3 regions of the Paenibacillus sp. p3-SID867 genome follow, and region 3 is predicted to be linked to each of the others. Evidence: riboswitches for the same ligand, from Rfam matches in the RefSeq annotation. Region 3 holds a riboswitch; each other region holds the start of a gene.

Region 1 (7,986 bases), on a different contig from region 3:
GTGAAGGGCTTGATTTTGGCCATTCCATTGCTTGGGATGGTTATCACTTCCTATACGACGGGAAGCTTGATCAAGAAGAATGGCCTGTTGATTCGTTGGCTGATGAATATCGGGCTGATTGCCATGACCCTGTCTCTGGCAGCTACACTTTTCTTTTTTAAGAACATTTACGTGTTTATCGGGCTGCTGACAGTCAGCTGTATCGGAACCGGAATGCTTCTTCCTTGCTTGAATACGATGATCACCGGTGCAGTTGAGAAAAGTGAGCGTGGGATGATTACGTCCCTTTACAATAGCTTGCGATTTTTGGGAGTTGCAGCAGGGCCGCCCTTGTTCGGATGGATGATGGATAAATCGGATCAGGTTGTTTTTATAACCGTGTCTTCACTATCTTTGGTTACTCTAGGTTTGGTGTTCTTTTTGATTAAGCCGCCGCGGCAGATCGGATGACCGGACAAATCCCTATGACAAAAGATGGGCACCTGTCAATGGGTATGAGCATATTATGCCAATGTCATTGGATTAAACGACTAAATCAAAAAGAATTGAGGAGATCCTAGAATGAACAGTTCCCTGCGAACAGTTTGGCCCATGGAGATATGTGATCCGAGCGGGCTGCGCGAAAATCCCGAACACGGCAAAAAAGACCACGACACCTACGGGGTCATGGAACGCGGGATGACGATGGTAATTGATAAAGGCCTGGGTAGAAACATGTTCTCAGATGTGATCGAAACAGCCTCGGATTACATCGATTGTGTCAAATTCGGTTTTGGGACGGCTCCGCTGTATAAAACGGAAATGCTGCTATACAAGATCAATCTAGCCAAACAACATGGAATCACGGTCATGCCCGGCGGGACCTTGCTTGAGACAGCCGTGCAGCAAGATGTCGTCCCCGCATTTTTTAATACCGTTTGCCGTCTTGGATTTAACGCGATAGAAGTATCTGACGGCACGATTGAGATGTCTCGAAAAAAACGAACGGAACTCATCCGGGAAGGTAAACAACGCGGACTTCGGGTTTATACGGAGTATGGTAAAAAACAATCCGGTTCCCACATCGACGCCGAAATGCTAGCCTATACAATGGAAGCGGATTTAGACGTAGGCGCCGAGTTTATCATTGTTGAAGCGCGCGAGTCTGGACTAGGCATCGGTATTTACGATAAGCATGGTGAGTGTCAGGAAGAAATGATAAATAATATCATCGACAACGTGTCGGATGCAAGAAAGCTGATTTGGGAGGCACCTCTTAAGCAGCAGCAAGCGATGCTTCTCCGCAAATTTGGATCTCACGTACATTTGGGAAATATCCAACCCACCGAAGTGCTTTCCCTTGAAACGATGCGGCGGGGTCTTCGTCAAGATACGTTTGAACTCGGGGTGAGAGAGAAACAAACCGATGGATTTTGTTACGTAATTTAAACATAGACCAAACCACAAGAGAATGATAAATACTAGAGGGCTGCCTATGGATATCTCCAGAGTCAGCCTATACATATTTTCGTTAAAAAGATCTATCCCGGTATCCCCTCCAGGGAACAAGCATACACTTAAAAAAGCAGGACTAGCTTGTTACTCTAATCTATGAAGGATGATTCCGTGTGAACTTACAGATCATACCCGGGCGGAAGAGCCCCTTTTTCTATCGTCATGCTTCCAAGAAACTTTTCTACATTACCGCCGGCTCCATCATTCAAGGTTTTGCCATGGCCATGTTCTTGTTTCCTCACGCCATTCCTTCGGGGGGAGGAGCTGGAATCGCGGTGCTTCTGAACCATGCGTTTGAGATCCCGATGAGTCTCGGACTGTGGCTCGCTAATTTTATTTTCCTTGCCTTTACAGTCCCTTATCTTGATGGTGTCAGTGCCTTTGGAACCATATTTGTTATAACAGTGACGTCCGTTTCCGTTAATTTCTTCGAGGTGTTTCTAGAACCCCCGTTCGGCAACGTATGGATCGATCTTCTATTCGGCTCGGTTATTCTCGGAACAGGTGTCGCCATCCTCATAAAGCAGAGGGTATCGAATGGGGGAATCGGTTATGTTGCCTTAGCCATTTATAAGTATAAAAGAATCAACCCGGGCACCTCATTGTTCTGGATGAATGGAATCATATTCGCTTTCGCTGCCTATGTGATCGATTGGAAAATTATTATCCTTGCAGTTGTATGCCAGTGGATATCGACCCGGATCATTAACTGGATTCACCAGTTCCCTCCCCCGAAATCGGTCTATCAACCCGCTTGGCGCAAAAAGTGATTCTGTATATGGGTAAGAGTGATTGACAAATATAACAAAAATATGGAAATTTGGGTCGTACGACCTATATTAAATGAAAAACAATGTAAGTTATAGTTTGAATAAGTCATAACATGTTTGGATATTCGACAAATTCATACTCTTCGTACGACAATAGCAAACCCGCTGAAAAGCGGCGACGCAAAGCTACAGGGGCTAATGTGGATCTTCTTCAGACCGCGATGCCAGCCAGCTGCCGAATACGACGGAAGCCTCCGTCCTATTTTGCTATGGTTCATAATGGATGGTTTTTTTATTTTTTGCTGTGAGCTGTCGAATGCAGCAGCGATGAATAGTAGATCGATTTCATTATTTAACGCTTATTCTTACAAGGGAAGAAGGGAAATAATGGGTCAAAGAACACTGGTAGAAGTAAACAATCATTTTCCTAATATCCTCAGTATGACTGAAATAAAACAAAGGTTGATTGAACGGAAAGAAATTCTTTATTTGCTGCAAGAGGAAACCAGGAATATGAACAATTTGCTGTCCATACCTTATTTATTTGTTATAACAGATACGGATGGTGCCGTTATCGATTATTGCGGAACAGGTTCTTTAAGAAGTTTCCTCGAGAGGAATAATATAAAAAATGGGACCTCGTTGGCAATGAAAGACGCAGGAAGCAACGCTATTTCATTATCTATGGAACAACAAGCGCTTTCTGTCGTAATTGGGGCCGAGCATTGTAATCGCGTGTTTTCAGAATTGGCGTGTGTTTGTACTCCCCTTCGAATAAAAAATGTGATCATAGGCTACCTTGGTCTTAGTTTTCATTATTTGCACGAAGTTACATTTGCCATACCGCTCATTGAACACCTGGCCAAGAATATTGAAGAAAAATTACCTCAAAAGGATCCCGTTCTGCAAAGGGAGCTGATCTATTCTCACTTTCACCAATATGAATTAACGAATCGCGAGAAAGAAATAGCCTATGGGTGGCTTGAGAATAAAAATGTCCCTGAAATTGCTGATATTTATGGTATTAGCCAAAGCACGGTTCGTACTTTTATTAAAAAGATCTATGCAAAAACGAGAGTCAACCACAAAGGAGCATTTCTTAAAAAATTTACATAACCGTCATAAAACTTGTCTTAAAATAAAGATTACCCAATTATGGGTATTTTTTTTGTTACCGTCGAAATTTATAATGATAAGTAAGTTATATATACTGATTCGCGTTATCGATAACTGTGGCAACTGTCATCAATCACTTGTTACGACGGGGGTGGGTGAACAAGGTGATTTCTATCGAGAGTGAACTCAAACAAGTATCGAAAAAACTCGAACTTCTCCGAAGAGAACTTGAGCGAGTGGCCAGCAGTTTCGAATTGGTGCATCAAGATGTTGTCGCAATTTCACAGTCGTTGGATAAGCTGATTATTCGTTACATGGAATTAAAAAACCAAGAGGAATATATTAAAAAAAAGTAGATCTTCTTCATATTTGAATCAAGGCACAGAAGATACCTTCTGTGCCTTATGTGTTTCCAGCGTTCAAGAAAAATCGAGAGTCAGTAACCAAGGTGGGTAAAATAACAAATCCTCTTCCGCATAACGAAAGAGATCACAAGCCCAAATTTTGGTCAATGACCATAGAAGATATCTATTTAGGCGGTGAAACAAATGCCATCGCAAATATTATCAAGTGGAAAGAACAAATACGATGTGAATTAAAATAAGAAGATTTATTAAGGCAAGAAGTAAAAAGATGACCTCCGACATTCGGAGGTCATCTTCTGTTCATGGACGGCCTTCATGAATCCATGACCAGCACGCGAAGGGAGGTGCGGCGGAGGATTCGCGAAGCCAGCCAGCAGCCGCTGATGGCGATAACAAGCGCGATCAGAGTCAGCCCAATGACGAGCGGCCATTCCATGATAAGCGGCAGCTTGACAATCCCATAGGCAGAGAGCAGACCGCGCAGCACGGCCGGCAATGCGTAGACGCCGCAAGCGATGCCAGCCAGCGCACCGAGCGCAGCCAGTCCGGCAATGCCGCTTGTCAAGGCACGACGAATGTCGGTTGCGGTCAGGCCGAGCGAGGCATAAATGCCATATGTTTTCGTTTCCTTACGAATATGCAGCCGGCAAGTTGTATAAACAATAAGACAAGTGACAGCCATAAACAGTAGGGCCAGCATACTCATCGGAATGAGCAAAACCGCCGCAGCTTCTTTGAATACGGAATCGAGCAGCACTTCCTGCTTCAGCGCTTGAATGGAAGGGCTGTAACGTTCGTTCAACTGCTGCACAAACGCATCGCTGTCCGTATTGTCCTTTAGTTGAATAAACCCGGCGTCCGGATTCAACTGCTCGACAAGATCCGATGTGACCCTGGCGACGTTCGACATATTGGAAATGGACTGAAAAGTGCCGGTGATCAGCACTGGATGCGGTTCGCCTTCAATGTAGATCGTGAGTACGTCGCCGATGCCTTTATGCAATTTACGGGCAATATTGATTCCGATAGAAATTTCATTAGGGAGTGCAGGATTACGGCCTGCAAGCGAGGCAAATCCGATCTCGTCCATGCTGCCTTCTACGACCGTCAAAGGGAGACTAAATGTCTGTTGAGGCTTGTCATCCACTTCGGCCATGGCGATGACGCCGGTGGCTGATCCGGACCAGTTCAGACTGTGAACCCGAGGGTCGCTTTGGATATAAGATTGCATTTCCGCCCGATCCATACCTTCCGCATGGATAACCATAATCGCGATATCCGCATCGTCATAACCCCACTGGGCCGACGTTTCACTGATGCGATAGATGCTGGTCACCAGCACGGCGCCAAAGACGAGCACAGCCACTGTGATGCTCATCAACAAAAAGATCAGCGCTGCGCTTTTTTTGTTGCCGCTCACATGCTTCCAGCCGATAACCGTGGGTACGGACCATCGATCCAGCAGTTTTTTGCGGGCACCATGCCGATGGATACGACTATGTGAAGACTCCGACATGCCGTAACGGATCGCTTGAATGGGCTCGATATGGCGTGTCTTGGAAGCATAAACAAGGACGCATAGAAGGATGATGAGCAGCAGGCCGCAGCCAGTCCAGATCGCAACGTCTGCCGCTTGAACGGGAACAGGAGCTGTGTCGGATTTGAGGAAAGACAGGGAATTCTGGATGATGACATCTGAAAGGAAGTGGCTTGCAATCAGTGCCGGGACCAAGGCGACAATCGTCATTAAACCGTACTGCAGCAAGTAGGTGCCGATGATGCGTTCGGAGGTCATGCCAATCGATTTGAGAATGCCGATCGTGCGGTAATTGGCAAGGATTGTGTCCGTGATCGTAAAGCCGATTGTGAGCAAGGCGACGAGGATCATGACCAGTCCGAGGAAACTCATCACAAAGCCGATCACTTTGTTCATGATAAAATAAAAGGCCGACAATTCGGCAAACGAAACGCGTTCCTCTAAAAACGGCGAACCGAGCGCCTGCTCAAAGCGCTGCCAGTATTCCTCGCTTTGTTCAGGATACGCATAGCGAAGCGACAACATGTATTGCTCCTGAGTGGACAAGCTACCCATGGTTGACCGATAGTCGGCTTCGTTCATCCAGATGCGGGCAGTGGTCGAGAAAGGACCGCCATGGGATATGTCAATGACAATCGCACCGATCGTGAATTGTGCCGGTGCAGACCCTGAGGTGAATAGCAATTCATCGCCGATATGCATGTTGTATTTGTAGGCAAGCGAGGTGGGTATCCAGATTTCGCCGACTTCCGGAACCGTCAGATGCTCAGGGCCTGTACCGGGAAGAGGATTGTTGACCCCATGCGGCATCGGCGGGGTATTGATCATATACAGATAAAGATTGGGCAATTCTTCCCCGTTAAAGACCAGTCCGGTCCATGGCTTGTAAGGGATTAAGCTGGACGTGTTTACGCCTTCTTGGCTGGACCACCAGTCGGCTACCAACTGTTCGTCATGCAGCCCACGGGTCATATTTATGACTTCGTGCGCACCATGAGCAGCCGTATGGCGATCATTGAATACATTTTCCGTATTCATCAAGACCGTGAATGCGGTGCTGACGAGTAGAGCGGATAGGGCAATAAGCAATGCGATCAGCGTGTTTTGCAATTTTCTTTTGCGCAGGTTGCCCCAGCAGAGTGTTAATATGGCTCGCATCCCAGACTACCTCCTCCCGGTGACATAAGCGAAGATCATCGCTTCCCGCTCGGAGGCCTGTTCCGGACTGTAGGGCCCCATATCCAGCGTGCCACCGATCTTGCCGTCGCGAATGTAGATAAGGCGATTGCCCCGGCAGGCTGCCTTCATGTCGTGGGTGACCATGACAATCGATTGACCGTCCGCATGCATCCGGCTCAATATATCAAGCACCGTAACGCCTTGCTCGAAGTTCAGACTGCCGGTAGGTTCATCAGCGAAAATGATGTCCGGGTTATTGATGAGCGCCCTGGCGATTGCCGCCCGCTGCTGCTGCCCTCCGGATACTTGGGAAGGCAACCGGCTGCTCTGTTTATCGAGGGAGAGATTGACCATCAAGTCATTTGCCCGTTGCCGTACTTGTTCCTTGTCCTGATTTGCGATATATCCAGGGAGGGCAATGTTATCGAACAGCGACAGATCGGGTACAAGGTTGCTGTTTTGATAGATAAAACCGATCCGATTCGCCCGAAAGCGTGCAAGCTCCTTGGCTGAAAATTGATCAAAGCGCTGTCCCTGCAGACAGACTTCTCCGGTTGTCACTTCATCAAGTCCGCTGAGCAAGTACAGCAAGGTGGACTTTCCCGACCCCGAGTCCCCCATGATGACCGTAAAATCTCCCGCGTAAATCGACAGATCGACATTCCGAATGGCATGATACTGCTCCTTGCCGGTGGTGTATGTTTTACATAAATTTGCAGCTTGCAGCATGATGGTTTTGCTTGAAGGCATATTCTGATCTCCTCTCTTATCTTCCCATGCCACCAAATTATAGAGAACGATTCTTGCACAGTTGTTATCAAATTATAAATAAAGTATGACAGGGGTCAGCTGAGGGGCAGAGTCAAGTAGAAAGTCGTTCCCTGCTGCTGTTGGCTGTGAAAAGAGATCGTGCCGCCATGCGCTTCCATAATATACTTGCAAATCGACAACCCAAGTCCGACCCCGTGGCGCTCGGTCGGTTGGCTGGCCGTTCGTTGTGAAACGCTGCCTTGGTAGTACCGATCAAAAATAAAAGGCATATCCTGCGGGGAAATTCCGCTCCCTGTATCGGAGACGATGATCTGCAGGCAGGATGTTTCCGAGTGTTCTTCAACAGCGAGTCGAATCGTATCCCCGGGCTCCGTATGCTTCAGTGCGTTCGTGACGAGATTGGACAGAACTTGCTCGATCCGTATGGCATCGATAACGACAAGCACGTTGGGAATAGCAGAGGGTTCTTGGCAGTGTACGCCCATCGTACGGATATAATGGGCCATCGCCCGCAAGATCGGCTCCAGCGTTGGAGCGCTGTATTGCTCAATCGGATGTACGGCAATCTGCTCCAGATCACGCAGCGCGTGCAGCAGCAAATCGTCTACGAGCACGGTCATCTTGCTCGTATTCGCATGCACCACCTCAAGGTATGCCATCACACTCGGCAGATCCGGGCATATACCTTCCCGAATTGCATCGATATAGGCTTTGATCGTTGCCAGCGGAGTTTTTAAGTCATGAGACAGATTGG
Region 2 (7,986 bases), on a different contig from region 3:
ACAGGAGGGTGGCAGCCTTGAAAATATTGCTGGCTACCTTTTTTCAAATCCCGTACGTCGGTGGATTATGGAAATATATGTTGCAGGTGAAGCAGGGGCTTGAACGAGAGGGACATCAGGTGGATCTTTTTGGGAACGGACTGGACCGGTTTTATATTTTCAACAGCAACCAGGAGGTTCCGAAGGTTCATTTCAAGGAAATGTTCGATTACAAGATAACCACTGCTACCGCGCCTTTGATTGCGGAGCATCCCTGGGTCAGGGAAGCGGAGACCGACAGGTATTGTATGGAGTTATCGCTCGCCTTTATCGGTCTTGATCAATACGATATCATACACGCGCAAGACGTGCTTGCCGCCGCTGCCATAAAACGCATAAAACCAGAACAAATACCGTTAGTGACCTCCATTCACGCTTCTGCAGCTCTTACAGTACGGGATATGCTTGAGAACAAGAAAACTTCTTCGGAAGACCCCACGAGCTCCTTGGTCTGGAAATACTATAAATCTATGGAATACTTGGGGAGTTCGGTAAGCGATAAAGTCCTTCTTGCTTCCGAATGGCTTAAAGAAGTAATGGTCCATCAATTTAGGGCTCCTTCCGATCGAATTGCCGTTATTCCTTACGCCATCGACATCCCTTTTTTTCAAAGCAGCATGCGTAAGGTTTCCGGAAATCCGATCATGAAGCCCAAGGATAAAACCGTGATCATCAGCACATCGCGTCTTAGCTACGAGAAGGGGATTCACGTCTTGTTGAATGCCTTGTGCAGGCTGCACGTGGACCGCCAGGATTGGGAATGCTGGTTGGTTGGAGACGGTGATAAACGATATGAATACGAGGAGTTATGTCGCCAGATGGGAATTCAGTCGGCGGTTCGTTTCCTCGGAAGCCGGGAGGACGTCCCCTATTTGCTGAGTCAGGCCGAAATTTTCGCAATGCCCAGTTTGATGGAAACCCTGTCCTACTCCGTTATGGAAGCTCAGTTAGCAGGTCTGCCCATCGTATCATCCAGTGCAGGCGGATTAAAAGAAGCGGTACGGCATAATGTTGACGGATTGCTGTCTCCTCCGGGAGACGCGCATGTACTTTATCTGCATTTGGGACAGCTGCTGTCGGATCCTTCGTTCCGACGCAGGCTTGGGGACAATGCGCTGGAGTGGGCCTTAAAAAACCGGTCACTTCAGACGATGATCAAACATTTGACAGGGGTTTATTCGGAGCAGTTGTCTCTAAAAAAACAATCCTAATTTAAAAAGGCGGTGTTTGTTATGAACATGCATCACGTTCCCGGGGATAGATACAACGGGTTGTTTTTAACCCAGCTTTCCCAGCCGCATATAGTTGTCAACCGACAGGTATGGGATCAGATTACCGCCAAACTTCCTCAAGAGTACGCCATTCCGGATTTTCGCATCATCAATCTCATGATGAATGATGAACCATCGCCTCAACGAGAAGTGGGGTGGTAAGAACAATATGGGAACATCCAATTGGCAAAATATTTCGTATTGTGTGGAACTGCTCCGGCAGATATCGCCGTCCTCGGTACTTGATGTCGGCGTTGGATTTGGCCGCTGGGGCATGTTATGCCGCGAATTCCTCGATGTGTGGTCAGGGCGGGTATTTCGTAAGGATTGGAAGGTAAGGGTGGAAGGAATTGAAATATTCCCCAAAAACATTGACCGTTATCATGCGTATTTCTACGATAAAATTCATATCGCTGATGCTTTTGAATTTATTCCGTCAACTTCGCCCGGAGAATATGACATCATAATTATGGGCGATGTTCTGGAGCATTTCGATAAGGATAAGGCGCTTACCCTGTTGAATGCCAGCATTGTTAGAGGCAAGCACGTTCTGCTTAACATTCCCATCGGATCGGAATGGCCGCAAGGCACGGTGTACGGCAATGAGTTCGAGACCCACCGCAGCATCTGGACTACCGAGGAGCTTGATGCTTTCCCCGTTAAAGCCAAGAGGCATTTTAAAGACTATATTAATCGGGATTTTTCAACGTATTTATTTTCTTCGGAGTGATAAGGGTTTCGATGGAATAGCCAATGTTTGCTTAGGCATTCATTTCCATCAACAGGCGTAGAGACAATAATGGTTGGGTGTCCAACAAATGCAGCAGCCGGGGGTATTCCCGGCTGTTTTTGTATTCAATTAATGACGGCGCCAGAGGACGGAGCCGACTGGCGTTAGACCATGAACGGCTGCCAACTGTATTTTGACACTGCTGTGGGTCAGGCTCAGCTCGACCGCTGCCGCCGAGCATATCCATATTGCAATCAGCGGCAGCAACCACCATGATGACATATCTTAATCTCATAAAGGTCTAGTGAGTCCGTATGTTATTTACATGTATTTTACTTGTATACAAATAAGGGGATATGATAAGATGAGATCGTATTGAAAGCGTTTACTGACTGGGAAAAAATTTATTCGTAAAGGGGAGAGTTTAGTGAGAAGCAAGTGGAAGAGTCGAGTTGCCGCAGTCCTAACGGTTATCATGATGTTCGCAATTATCCCGTGGGCCATGCCGATCACGTATGCCGCAGATGAAGAATTGGCCAACGTTATGATCAACGGCGGTTTCGAGGATTCTGAAGTAGATGGACGTTTGCCGGGCTGGCAGCCCGATGAAGACACAGCTGCCATTACCGTAAGTGAGTCCGTGTACGCAGAAGGGGAACGAAGTCTTCAGGTGGAACGCCTGTCGCCAGATGCAGGATCCGGAGCGGTTAGCGATGCATACGCCGTACAGCCATTCGGCAATGTCATCATGACAGCAAGTGTGCTATCGGATGAAGGCCAAGGCGGCAAAGCAGACCTCAGGTTTTATGATGCAGACGGAAAGCTTGTCTCCGTGGTGAGCGGCCTGGTCGATAAACCATCGGGCCAATGGCAGAGTTTAAGAGTGGCTGCTGCGGCACCTAAAAATGCTGCAGAGGTCAAAGTCTCCTTCAAATTTAATGGCGATCAAACCGGCAGGTATTTCGTTGACAGCGTCACATTGGAGATGCAAGCTTCCTCCCCATACTTAACGAATTTAGGACCGCAATCTTCGAGTTTAACCTTGATGACGGCAGCATTCGGTAAAGATAAGAATGGTCAGGATGCTTTGTTTACCGTCGCACAGGGTGATCCGGCACAATTCATCGTGATGGATGTTGCTTCGAGAGAAGTGAAGTCCACTCATCCGCTTGTTGCTCTAGACGGAAGCAACGTATCGGCAGCTTGGGCGATTGTAACAGCCTCCGACGGAAAAGTATACATCGGTAGTACGCCAAACGGGACGTTATTTCAGTATGACCCGGCAGAGGATAAGCTGCGTGCCATCGGGAAACCGGTTCCTACCGATACCGTCATCTGGACGCTTGTTGCCGGAGAAGATGGAAAAGTGTATGGGGGAACAGGATATTCCCAATCGCTGTTTGAATATGATCCCGCTACCGACCAGACTCGAATCCTTAAATCCTTCAAGACTTCATCGAAAGAGGCTCATATCCGCAGCCTTGCTTACGATTCCGATCGTCAAATGATCTATGTGGGGGGAGCCGACGTCGCCAAGCTTTATCAATACGATCTTGCTAGCGGCACGTCAATTGCGCTTCATCAACCTGAATTTAACGGTAAGACCTCGGTTTACGATCTCCAGTATGCAGGTGGTAAATTATTCGTGCGCGTGGATCCCGGACCGGTAATGTTCGTGTATGATCCAGATACCGCAAGCTGGATCGTTAACAATAATACTGCCTATAATGCACGGGGATTTTCACCGTTATCGCCTGACGGCGAAGAGGTATTCTACACCTATTACGAAACCCTTCCAGGTGGTGCGCAGCAATGGTCTCTCCATTCATACAACGTGAGAACGGGAGTTTACGGCTCGCTGGGCGTGGATGTCAAAGGAGCAGGCGTCGCTTTTGGTTATGTTCAGCTGGATCAGGCAAAGTATCCGGGTTGGACCTTGGTCGGATTGGCCGGAAATAGCGGCAGGGCATTTTATTACAATCTGGAAACCGGTTTGATTGAGACGCCGGAGCTTCCGTTTCCGGCACAGTTTGTGGAATTGTTTAATATCGGGAAGAGCACAGACGGGCAGATGCTGTCTTCGGGCTTCATTTCAGGCGGGGGAATGGGAATTTACTCGCCGACCCGTAACGAGACCAAGCATTATCCTCAAATCGGCCAAGTCGAAGGATTCGGCTCATTGAACGGAAAGATGTATCTCGGCGTTTATCCTAGAGCGACCATCTTTGAATACGATCCAGCCAAACCATGGAACCGAACGGACCCATCAGAACCGAATAATCCGCTGCGGCTTGGTCAGCTGGGTTCGGAGCAAGACCGGCCCGTAGCCATGCTCGGGGTCGAGGAAGAAAACCTGTTATATATCGGCTCCTATCCAATCGCAGGCAAAACAGGCGGGGCTCTTACCGTCTACAATCCCGTTACCGGAAAGTTTGATGTGAAGCGCGACATTATATCCGGCCATTCGATCAATTCGTTGCTTTACAAGAATGGAAAGCTGTTTATGGCCACCGGAGCAATGACCGGCGGAGAGGGGAAGCTTGCCATTTACGATACGGCTTCAGGCCGAGTAGAGCTGGAACAGGTACCTGTTCCGGGCAAAAAAGCAGTAACCTCTTTGATATGGGGCCCGGACGGTAACATATGGGGAATGGCGCTGGGGGCTCTGTTCATCTATGATACGGAACGCCAAAAGATTATTTACAGCGAGGATATGTTTCCTACAGCAGATTATGCACACAGCAATCCTCGCTTGACCGTTGGAACCGACGGCAATGTGTACGGTACCATTTATACGGGATATGTTGCTGACCACACGTACACGAGCAAGATGTTTAAGATTGACACAGCAAGCAAGTCGCTGTCCATCTTGTTGGAGAGCAATGCGGAAAAGCTTGCGCAGGACGACTTTGGCAACTTCTATTTCAAATACGGCAGCGAGCTGATGAAGTATAGCGACCCGAATCTGGTCATGCCGCTAGACAAAGTACAGCTCGAGGCTGAATCGCTCCAGCTTCACCCGGGGGATGAAGTCGATTATTCTTACGAAGTCTTCCTTGAGAGAGGAAGAACGACTAAGGAGTTATCCGGCGCTCACATTGAGTATTTGAGCAGTCGTCCGGATAAGGCGGAGATCGACCCAAAAGGAAAGATTATCGCCAAGCATCCGGGGCAAGCCGAATTGTCGATTCGAATTACATTGAACGGGATAACGGTTGAATCCAATAAAATCAAGGTAAAAATAACCGGCCCTTTTTAAAACTGTTCATGACATATAGCAATATGAGGCCGTTGTCCTGGACAACGGCTCTTTATTTTATTGTCCAGTGATCCATTAGACCGGGAACTTAAGAATGGAATTACCAAGTGAGTTGAACTTATGAAAGTTTTCTGATCGGAAGCGAGATGTCATGACCAGTTATAAACGGTATTTTAGTCCCGGATGACAAGAGACAAAAGTTATTGAATCTAATGATTTCCGTTGTCGTAATTAGGGCAACGGATATAGGGGTGAATTTGTAAAATAGAACTATTGACTTAATCAGCCATCATCTAATGTCCAGGTAATAACAGAAAAACGTATCCTGTCTAATGAACAAAATAGCTTTAATACATAGTTAAGTGAAGTGGAGTGAAGTCGGGGAATAGCAAAAATTAGTAAAGATTAACTATTGCGACCTAGTGTCTCATGAGGGTTATCAATATCATCAAAACCATTCTTGAAAGACAATATTGAACAAAAGACCTATCGATTTTCATTTGGAAACAAGATACAGTAAATGTAAATCGAATACATAATATAATCATGGTTTACAATTTAAATACTATTTTTGTACGACAATAGCAAACCCACCGAAAGGTGGCGACGCAAAGCTATAGGGGCTAATGCGGGATCTACTGCGACCGCAATGCCAGCCAGTTGCCGAATACAACGGGAAACCTCCGTTTTATTCATTATTTTGAATTGAAGAAAGGGGTTTTTTTGACGTTCCATAAAACAACGATGGCTTCGCTATAAAAAAACTAGTTTGGGGTTGAAGGGGGACACTGCTTCATCGCAGAATGCGAAGAGGATTTTTCTGTTCGTTAACAATCAGACATTAATGAATCGATAGTCCGGGAGGTTGATGGTCATGGAACAAACGACATATGAAGTATCAATTGACGAAATGCCGCGGGGGGGATGGGCCAACGATGAAGGAAACCGGGTTAGTTTTTCCCTTGATTTTGCAACGACCCGAAAACTCCATGAACTTGCGTTCAATTTCGGAATAACTGTGGATATGGCACTTATGGCTTGTTATGCGATCCTACTTGCCAAATATACCGGCGAGGATGATCCTGTAATCGGGTATCTGTTGGAAAGACAGATGTTTCCTATACGTTACTCTCCTACTGTACATAAGCCATTAGGTAAGTTTCTGATAGAAGTCAAGCATGCCACGATGCAAGCACTCGAAGATCGGAATATGCGAAAGAATTTGAGCGGTAACCCGTTCATCAAAGCGGCGTTTACTTGGCAAAACGCCAATGCCACTCCTTATGAATCCGATCAGTTGGGGACGTTTGAGCTTGCTTTGACGGCTTTTAAGAAGGAATTTATCATGATACACCTTGAATATTCGACCCGCTCGTACAGAAAAGAAACGATCGAGCAAATGAGCGGCCACTTGAGCCGAATTGTGCATGAAGTCGTTGATTTCCCCGAGAAGGTGATTGCCGACATACGCATGATGTCAGAAGAAGAGGAGAGAAAGATTCAGGCTTTCAGCGGAACTAAGAGGGACTTTCCTTCCAGCCAAACGGTCCATTACTTGTTTGAGGAACAAGTCCGCTTAACCCCCGATCGCCCGGCGATCATGACCGAGGACCATCAGATGTCCTATCGGGAATTGGACGATCACGCGAATCAGCTTGCAAAAGCACTGCAGGATCACGGCGTTAAGCCGGAGAGCGTCGTTGGCATTGTCGCGGATCGGTCTGTCAGTATGATTGTCGGGCTTACAGCCATATTGAAAGCTGGCGGCGCTTATATGCCCATCGAAGCCGATTCTCCGTGCGAAAGAATCGAATATATGCTCGAGGACAGTCGGGCGGGATTTTTGCTGGCCCCTTCCAGTTGGAAGCCTGACATTGCATTTGAAGGAAAAGTAATTTATTGGGACAACGCGAAGCTAAGCCTTGACAGCTGTTCCCATACGATATCTGCAGTAACCTCGCAAAGTCTTGCGTATATCATCTATACTTCCGGATCAACGGGGACACCAAAAGGGATCATGGTTGAACATCGCAACATCGTAAGATTGGTCAAGAATACCAATTATTTCAACTTTTCCAAGGAGCATCGAATTTTGCAAACCGGTACAATAACATTCGATGCGTCGACCTTTGAAATTTGGGGATCCCTTTTGAACGGATCTACCTTGTATTTGATGAAGGACACGGACCTGTTTGACCTTTATAAATTGAAGGAAACCATCATCGGTCACCGCATTACGGCTTGGTTCCTGACAACGGCTCAGTTCCATAATCTGGCCGAACAGGATCCAGACGTCTTTCGTACGTTAGACACCTTGCTAGTCGGCGGAGAAGCGTTATCGCCAAAGCACGTAAATGCCGTAAGGAAGAGGTGCCCCGATCTGCGGATGATCAATATGTACGGTCCGGCGGAAAACACGACGTTCTCCACTTACTTCCCGATCGAACGTGATTTCGAATCGACCATTCCAATTGGCAGACCAATATGCAATTCCTCCGCTTATATTCTTGATAAACAGTTGAAGCTTCAGCCGATCGGAGTAGTAGGAGAGCTTTGCGTCGGAGGAGACGGTATCGCGCGGGGGTATGTGAATCAGCTGGAATTGACAGAAGCCAAGTTTGTGGAACATCCGCTCCTCGGGGAAAGGTTATATCGAACGGGGGATTTTGCCATGTGGTTGCCGGATG
Region 3 (7,986 bases):
TTCATCTATTCCACTCCCCTAGCTTGTTGCCATTCAGCGAACTTGTTCGTTCAGCCGCTTGAAATTCTTCTCCTGGCTTCGGCAATAGTCCGGATAACGAAGTTGAATCGCTTCAAAAAAATAGGGAGCGTAGCTGCAATCGAATAATTCGTGGGGAGTAGAGTAGCGTTCCCCACCTTTTTCCGTCCAGCCATTCCACAGATTAAAAGCAAGCCTACACACGCGGATAGAACTACCGGTTTGCCACGAGGCTGCGAGACCTCCGGGCTTAATGCCCCCATTAGAAAAATCAAACAAATCGCGGATATGACTCCGAGTATCGCGGGAAATACCTAATGTGTAGAAAAGTGCCCGATGATAGCCGTCGCTGCATTTCCTTTCATCCAGCATCCGATAGTAGAAACTTTCGTGTTCAGCATCTCGAAATCGAATCGGATTCATTGTTACCTGCCCCTCTCATGGAAAATGAGCGGCTGGTAATACCCAGCCGCCGCCTACATAAAGCTCTCTAACTATCTGTTCATTTTGGCAAGCAAATCGGACCCTTTGACCTACCGCAATCACATTTTATTGAGAAACTGCGCCATTTGTTTTAAGCCGCGTTCAATAGATTTTCGTACTGCCCGTTCATCAACTTGTTCAGCTTGGGCAATCGCTACTTTGCTCATGCCTAAGAAGAAATGAGCATAAATTCGTCTGAACGATTTTTCCGGCAATCGACACATAGCCGCATAAAGCTGCTCATTGGAAAGCTTACGCTCGTAATATTCCTCCGGGGAAATCGAAAGGAAAAGAATATCTTGTTCTATACCGTCGTTCCGATCAAGCGAGTAATAAGCGCGATGACGATAGGTGCGCAATTTGTATGCACTTTCGTTTAAGTCGAAACGGCGGATTTCTTGTGCCACTTCATCATCTAGGTCGATCCATACATCCGTTTTGATAAAGGGATACATATCCCGCAAATTAATCCTTTTCATATTCGTCCCTCCATTTTGGTTTGTGAGCAAACCAAAATGGAGGGGGAGAGCGACAGCCAACGCTCCCTTTAAAACGATTGTTGATTGTGTTACATAAATAAAAAAGACCTTGCCGCTCAGCAATCCAATGCTGATTTGCAGCCAAGTCTGATAGTAATATCCATCGTTGAGGCGTTATGAGCCGTACGAATAGTAAAAACACATAAAAGGATCGTGGTTTGACATTGCATGCAACGTGGGGCACATAATATCAATTTCCCTCCTCACATGGCAACACCATTGCGAGAGGAATAACCAGTCTGTTTTATGATGGTGTTGTCCTACGTTTTAGTTCAAACGCTCCTTTTTGATTGTCCCGTATCACATGCCTTCAGCACTCGTCACTGTAATAGCTACCTTCTTTTGGGTTTCAATCAGAAAATAAAAAAGAGCGTTTCGCTTCTTTTTGCTGATCACAGCAAAAAATGAAGCGGCGCTCAATGGCTGGAATGCAAAGTAATGCGCATAGAATGAATACAGATGTATCCAGTTCAGGATGGCATGTCTACCTATTTCTAAATTACAGATTAATAGGAACCGCATCATCGCCCTCCTTTCATCGGTATTATTGTACGAATTAATGGGGAACATGACGAAACCATGCATGGAACAAGTTATGCCCGTTTCGTCAATCCTCGCTTCACAAACATAAAGGACAGCCGATGATCTTGTAGGCTGCCCTTAAGCTTGCTATACTATCATCGTATCAGGAAAATCGTGCATATTGGGTGCATAATTCGTGCAAAATAAGAGCAAATCTAGTGCAGCGTTCGGTGCATGTTCGGTGCAAGAAAGATTCACGGCATCTCTTCTCTTGGTGAGGAGTTAATCGTACTCGGAGAGATTGAACTGACTGCTAAAAATGGGGGTAGACCCTAGAGCCTGTTTGAAAACGGGGATATTCTTCAATTCACGAACCATAAAAATAGAAGATGCGTATGTGCATCTTCTGAAGTAATGATATGATCAGTCTTCTCCAAAGGAATCCAGTTCCAACAGGACCGCCCGATCTTTGATTTTTCGATATACTTTATGCAGAATTCGCTTCCGATGATAAAAGAACGCGCGGCGGGAAAGTGCAATGCGATCTATAATGACCGAAAGCGCCAGTTTATCCAAATATCGTAGACGAACGAACAAAATTTCCTCTGTGGTGAGAGCCGAGAAAGCGTAATCGATCAATCCGATTCTCGATAATAGCAACGGGATTTCATGTTCAGTGATCTCTATCCGATGAATGACCGTACGCAACAATGGTTCTTGTTTTCTTCCATTGCCATGATTCACCCATTCATGCAGAGCCCTCGTTAATCCCGGAATATGCTTAAGCTCTGCCTGCGCATATTCCAACCTTGCTTTCCAATCACTATAGGACATAAGCCATGCTTCCACTTTTTCATAGGGGATGGACTGTTGAGTAAGATTCATCAGACACCCTCCCCAATTCCAAGAAATACTACAACTCTCCTTCCGCAAAACTGCTGAATGAAGTGCAAATCAATCCATGTTAATAAACATAATTCACGCTCCGTTTCTAATTGATACATGACGATCATCCCTTCATTGTTATATTGGGGACAGCCGCATAATTACGTAAGTTAAAGGCACCATCCTCTTCATTTTACGAGAGCCTGTCCCATTTTGATTTACTTCAGACTCCGATTCACGACAACAATCTCCAGCATTCATCTTTTTTCTCTCCACCTCCTTTGGTAAGGGATAATATTCCTATTTTTCCTTAGATCACCCCTTCATTTTACCTATTATTAGTTCGAATGGGGAGGGTGATCTTTTTGTCACCCTCTGCCATGATGATTTTGTCGAAAATCCCCGAATTTTCCCAAAGCTTGTTTCAATTTCAGTCCCATTAAATCACGTAGCATAGTGCTGATCATACAGACCTCTTCGTTTCGCCTTCTCAGCAGCTTCTCGAATGGATCGGGTGTCGAATTTACGAGTGATATGACGAACGTGCGATTTTAGGGTGTTCGAAGTAATGCCAAGTAATTCTCTGATAATTGTCTGTCGATAGCCCAAGCCTATGAGCTGCAAAATTTCTTTTTCCGTAGGTGTGAGCATGCAATGCAATTCTTTTCGCTTTATAAGCTCGATCTCATTACGGATTATCGTCGCGACATCCGCATGGAGAGAGGACTGACGTCGGTGAGCTTCTCTGATCGCAACCGGTATGTCCATATAGTTGGACTTTGTAATATAATTGACCGCTCCGGCAACAACCGCATCGACCATGACTTCCGGATCATGTATCGAAGAAAGGACAATAATCGGTAACTCTTTATTTCTGAGAATCTCGGCTGCGGCGTCCAGCCCGTCTCGTTTGGGCGAATTCAAAATCATTTCCAAGATCATTACGTCTACGTCTAATTGTACACTCGCTCGAATCGCTTCCTCTTTTGTCGAAACGATGTTAGATAAATAAATATCTGGCTCGGATTCAAGCAACATAGCGAGTCGCTGTTGCCAAGCTAGGTCACCATCCGCCAGTAATACTTTGATACTCCTGTTCCTACGGATCATATCTTTTATCTCTACAGAAAAGCTTGTTTGTTTGTTCATAATCGATCACCTCTTTTTATTTTCAAATGACAAAAAGACACGCCCTCTCACTGGCGTGCCTACTTGTCATCTTGGTGTGGTTTGAGAGGGTAACCCGGCGATCATTGCACTAGTGCAGAAGACCCGTGGCTTTGCGTCCCTGTCTTTCGATCAGGTTTGCCTTTTTTCCTAGTCTATTCGACATATTTGTATTGATTTATTTTACCATATTTCAATAGATGCCAAAAAGTTTGCTTGGTGTCACACCTTAGTAACGTATGTTCGAACATAGCGCAACCCTCTTCTTGCCAACATTTTAACGAAAATATACGCTAAGCAATCGAGTAGATAGGGGCGGCAAGCCCCTGACCTCTCACACCACCGTACATGCGGGTCCGCATACGGCGGTTCCTAAAGGTTAACGAATTTCAAGATATCGAGAAGTTAGACTTAACAGCCCTTGGTCGTTCCAATAGTAACGGTTAAGGGCGTTATTTATATTTCGGGACATCTCCCAGCATCCTCGCCGGGAGTTTGCCATCATCCTTGCCGCCCATTCAGGCACACCTAAGGCGCGTAAATTTCGAAGTCGGGTTTTGGGTAGCTTCCATTGTTTCCATAGACACATCCGCAACCTACGCCGAATCCATTCGTCTAGGCGTTCGCAGTGCATCTTCGCGGATGCCAAGCGGAAGTAGCCAATCCATCCCATCAGATAGCGGTTTAGTTCTTTCAACCGGCTTTCCATTGAGATACCCCGCGTTCGCGAGGTTATCCCTCTTACGCGCTCTTTCAGTTGTTCCACTTTCTTCGGTGCGATTCGAATTGTCGCGCTTTTGTTGGTCAGAAAACTGAATCCAAGGAATTTGCGCTTCCAAGGGCGGTCTACTGCGCTTTTGTCCCGATTCACTTTTAGTCTAAGCTTCCCCTCCACAAAACGGACAACCGATTCCATCACGCGCTCGCCTGCGCGTTTGCTTCCGACGAAGATGTTGCAATCGTCCGCATAGCGCACAAACTTCAGTCCTCTTCCCGTCAGTTCTTTGTCCAAATCGTCTAACAGAATGTTTGCTAAGAGCGGGCTGAGCGGTCCGCCTTGCGGCGTTCCTTCCAGCGTCTCTTGCCTCATCCCGTCGACCATGACTCCCGCGTTTAGATAAGCTCGAATAAGCTTCAGGACTCGCTTGTCCGAAACTTTCCTAGCTACTCTTGCCATGAGGATGTCGTGATTTACGCGGTCAAAGAACTTCTCCAAGTCCATGTCCACGACCCAGCGACATCCTTCTTGGATGTAGGTCCGCGCCTGTTTCACTGCGTCATGTGCTCGTTTCCTTGGACGGAATCCGAAACTGTTCGGCGAGAATTGCAGATCGAAGATCGGCGTCATCACTTGCATGAGGGCTTGCTGAATAAAGCGATCCATCACGGTTGGGATACCTAACAGCCGCACCCCGCCTCCGGGTTTGGGGATTTCCACCCGTTTGACTGGCATCGGTCTATACGTACCCGCTTGGAGTTCCCACTTTACGGTTTCCCAGCGTTCCCACAAGTGCGCTTGTAGCTCTGCTACCGTCACTTGGTCTATGCCAGGCGCTCCTCCGTTTTGTTTCACACGCTTATAGGCGTCTCGAAGATTGCTCTCTTCGAGCATCCGCTCCAGCAAGTCGTATTGTCCTTCGCGAGAAGTATGGTCGATTTGTGCCGACGAAGAACTCGGCGCTCCGGCATACCCTGGCGGTTTCACCGTTTCTCTTTGCCGCGAGCTCCCTTGCGGGATATTCTGCTGTCGTTGCTCTTCGCGCGAACGCATCGGTTTCTTCTCTCCTTTAAGTTCAGCCCTTCCGTGTGTTGTTGCAACAACACGCGTACTATGGCTTCTGCTGACTCCTGCGGGTTCAGCGCGGCTTTTCAGCCGCGGTTACGAAGTTACTTCGCGTATCCCGCAGGCCTCCCCAGATAAGAACGCCATCTTTCCGCCCGTACTCGCCCAAGTTTACGGCTACAGCCTTTGGCAGCTTAGGATTTCGTCATGGTATGGTGACTCATCCGGCTGCAACCGCCTCAAATTGGATTCGTGTACCTCGAGCCGTGCTTTTGCCTCCGGCTTCCTTCAGATTCCGCCTCGCGGCGGACACCCTTGCCCTTGGCTAATGGTAGGCGCTTGCCAGCCCCCATTCGGGACTTTCACCCTAGAGATGACGCCCATGCTGGGCGTACAAGGCGAAGGCGCTGCCAGCTAACCGGCAGCGCCTTATTATTTAATGCCGTAACATGTTCAGCCCAACACGAGCTGCAACAGCTCGGCCCGTCATGGCTCAAGGCTTGATGGCACGTATCGCGGCGGACACCAGGTATTGTTCGACATTTGCGCCAGGAATCCAATCCTTGATGAACGTCCGGGATTCGTCTTTAGGTTCGATCTCAATTTGGGTAAAACCGCTTTGTGCAAGCATGGCCTCCAGTTCGCCGATGGAAGAAGCTCCTGAAATGCACCCTGAATAGATACGGTCGATATCCTGCTTGATTTCATCCGGAAAATCGGCTGTTGCCACGACATCCGATATGGCCAGCCTGCCGCCGTTACGCAGCACACGGAACGCCTCATCAAAAACCTGCTGCTTTGATGGGGACAGATTAATGACACAGTTTGAAATAATTACGTCCACCGAGTGGTCCTGAACCGGCAGATGCTCGATCTCGCCCAGCCGAAATTCCGTATTGGTAAATCCGCTTTTGCTGGCATTTTCGCGGGCGCGGCTGACCATTTCCGGTGTCATATCTACACCAATGACGCGGCCGGAAGCGCCCACCTGACGGGAGGCAAGAAAGCAATCAAACCCGCCGCCGCTGCCCAGGTCCAGCACGACTTCTCCCGGTTGCAAAGCGGCAATAGCTTGAGGATTGCCACAGCCGAGGCCAAGGTTCGCCCCATCCGGAACGGCTGTTAATTCTTCTGACGAGTAGCCCATTTTAGCGGAAACATCCGCGGCCGAACTACAGCAATCATTGGATGGCGCTGGCGTACAACAGGACCCCGCCCCTACGTCCTGTAAGGCGATTTCTTTATACCGATTCCGAACGTTTTGACGAATTTGATCATTACTCACTTGATTCATGAAAGATCACTCCTTAGTTTTTTATACAATCAACAGCAGCTCGCAGCGCAGCAAGCCGTTGGTGTTGCACGAATGATTGACCGCCTACTAAAGAATCGGACCGATTGCTTTTGCATAGCGTCTGACCATTTCCACGTTTCTCTAGCAGATCGTTCGATTTCCCTTTGGCGTTGTTTCATGAGCATTTCCGCAGCAAACCAATTGAGGTTCAAGTCGGTCCCATCCTTTTATCAAAAAAATGTAATGTAAGCATTCAGTGTTTAAGATGATGCAAAAGCTTTTTAACAACAAACTGCGCGTCCGGCCCCACCCCCCTTAAGGTAGCAGAAGCAAAGGAACGCTGCCCTTCCAGCCCCACATAATAAAGCCCCGGAACGTCGCTTATGCCTGCTTGATGTAACGGCCTTCCTTCCGCATCCAGCGCGCCAATCGCTTGAAGGTAGGGAAGATACGGCCGGTAGCCTGTCGCAAAGATCACCGTATCCACCGGCTCTTTTTTCCCGTTCGGCCAAATGACGCCATCCTCATAAAAGGATGTGAACATCGGTTGTTGATCCGGTTTTCCTGCCGCTACTTTTTCTTTGTACCCGCCCGAATCGTTCACCGCACTTGAACTCGGCGCGGTTTTCCCGAACCGCCAAAACGGAAAGGTGTCAAACCCAATCAGTTTGATCCAAAAATGCACTTCCTGACCCAACAGCCTCGATTTCATGAATTGGACCGGCCGGAGTACCGCTAAAGACGTCTTGCTCACCTCGGCCAGCTCAACACCGATCTGTACGGCAGAATTGCCGCGCCCGACCACCACTACGCGTTGATTGCGAAATGGCTCCGGATTCCGGTATTCGGAGGAATGAAGTGTGCGGCCTTGAAACGCCTCCTGCCCCGGCACAACTGGCGTATAGGGATTGTGAAAGGAGCCGGTCGCATTAATGATGGTGCGCGCCCGAAACGTATCCCCTACCATCGTACGGACCGTAAACCCTTCTCCATCCCTTTCGACCGATGCTACGCGCTGATTGGTTCGGACCGGCAGTTGAAATTTTGCCCGGTAATCCTGTAAATAACGAATGACTTCATCACGCTTGGGGTAACCATTCGGATCGCCGGGGAACTTCATGCCTGGCATCGACGAGAAACGTGCTGGAGAGAACAGTTTGAGACTATCGTAATAACGCGGCCACGAGCCCCCCGCCTCGTCGCCCGCGTCCAAAATCAGAAATCGAAGTCCTTTCTTCTGAAGATGATAGCCGGAAGCCAGACCCGCCTGCCCCCCTCCAATGACAATCGTATCC

The links. Region 3 has a riboswitch for cyclic di-GMP ahead of M4D81_RS18125 (response regulator transcription factor). Riboswitches for the same ligand answer to the same signal wherever they lie in the genome.
Region 1: it holds a riboswitch for cyclic di-GMP, as region 3 does, so the genes downstream of both, M4D81_RS27205 (helix-turn-helix transcriptional regulator) here and M4D81_RS18125 (response regulator transcription factor) in region 3, are expected to answer to the same signal.
Region 2: it holds a riboswitch for cyclic di-GMP, as region 3 does, so the genes downstream of both, M4D81_RS19545 (non-ribosomal peptide synthetase) here and M4D81_RS18125 (response regulator transcription factor) in region 3, are expected to answer to the same signal.

Annotation. Positions count from the first base shown of each region.
Region 1 is NZ_JAMBDM010000017.1:44,517-52,502, forward strand. Features, by position in the region: gene M4D81_RS27190 (MFS transporter) at 1-450, shown strand, start outside; gene comA (phosphosulfolactate synthase) at 562-1,428, shown strand; gene M4D81_RS27200 (YitT family protein) at 1,608-2,264, shown strand; cyclic di-GMP riboswitch class I at 2,410-2,504, shown strand; gene M4D81_RS27205 (helix-turn-helix transcriptional regulator) at 2,652-3,380, shown strand; gene M4D81_RS27210 (Spo0E family sporulation regulatory protein-aspartic acid phosphatase) at 3,545-3,736, shown strand; gene M4D81_RS27215 (ABC transporter permease) at 4,059-6,440, opposite strand; gene M4D81_RS27220 (ABC transporter ATP-binding protein) at 6,447-7,211, opposite strand; gene M4D81_RS27225 (HAMP domain-containing sensor histidine kinase) at 7,307-7,986, opposite strand, start outside.
Region 2 is NZ_JAMBDM010000009.1:171,269-179,254, reverse strand. Features, by position in the region: gene M4D81_RS19575 (glycosyltransferase) at 1-21, shown strand, start outside; gene M4D81_RS19570 (glycosyltransferase family 4 protein) at 18-1,250, shown strand; gene M4D81_RS19565 (hypothetical protein) at 1,272-1,472, shown strand; gene M4D81_RS19560 (class I SAM-dependent methyltransferase) at 1,480-2,040, shown strand; gene M4D81_RS19555 (hypothetical protein) at 2,170-2,322, opposite strand; gene M4D81_RS19550 (NHL repeat-containing protein) at 2,468-5,299, shown strand; cyclic di-GMP riboswitch class I at 5,873-5,967, shown strand; gene M4D81_RS19545 (non-ribosomal peptide synthetase) at 6,174-7,986, shown strand, end outside.
Region 3 is NZ_JAMBDM010000008.1:244,348-252,333, reverse strand. Features, by position in the region: gene M4D81_RS18145 (C40 family peptidase) at 1-5, opposite strand, end outside; gene M4D81_RS18140 (DUF6075 family protein) at 34-441, opposite strand; gene M4D81_RS18135 (sigma-70 family RNA polymerase sigma factor) at 561-980, opposite strand; gene M4D81_RS18130 (hypothetical protein) at 1,986-2,447, opposite strand; gene M4D81_RS18125 (response regulator transcription factor) at 2,892-3,596, opposite strand; cyclic di-GMP riboswitch class I at 3,682-3,767, opposite strand; gene ltrA (group II intron reverse transcriptase/maturase) at 3,994-5,385, opposite strand; gene M4D81_RS18115 (arsenite methyltransferase) at 5,891-6,691, opposite strand; gene M4D81_RS18110 (flavin-containing monooxygenase) at 6,945-7,986, opposite strand, start outside.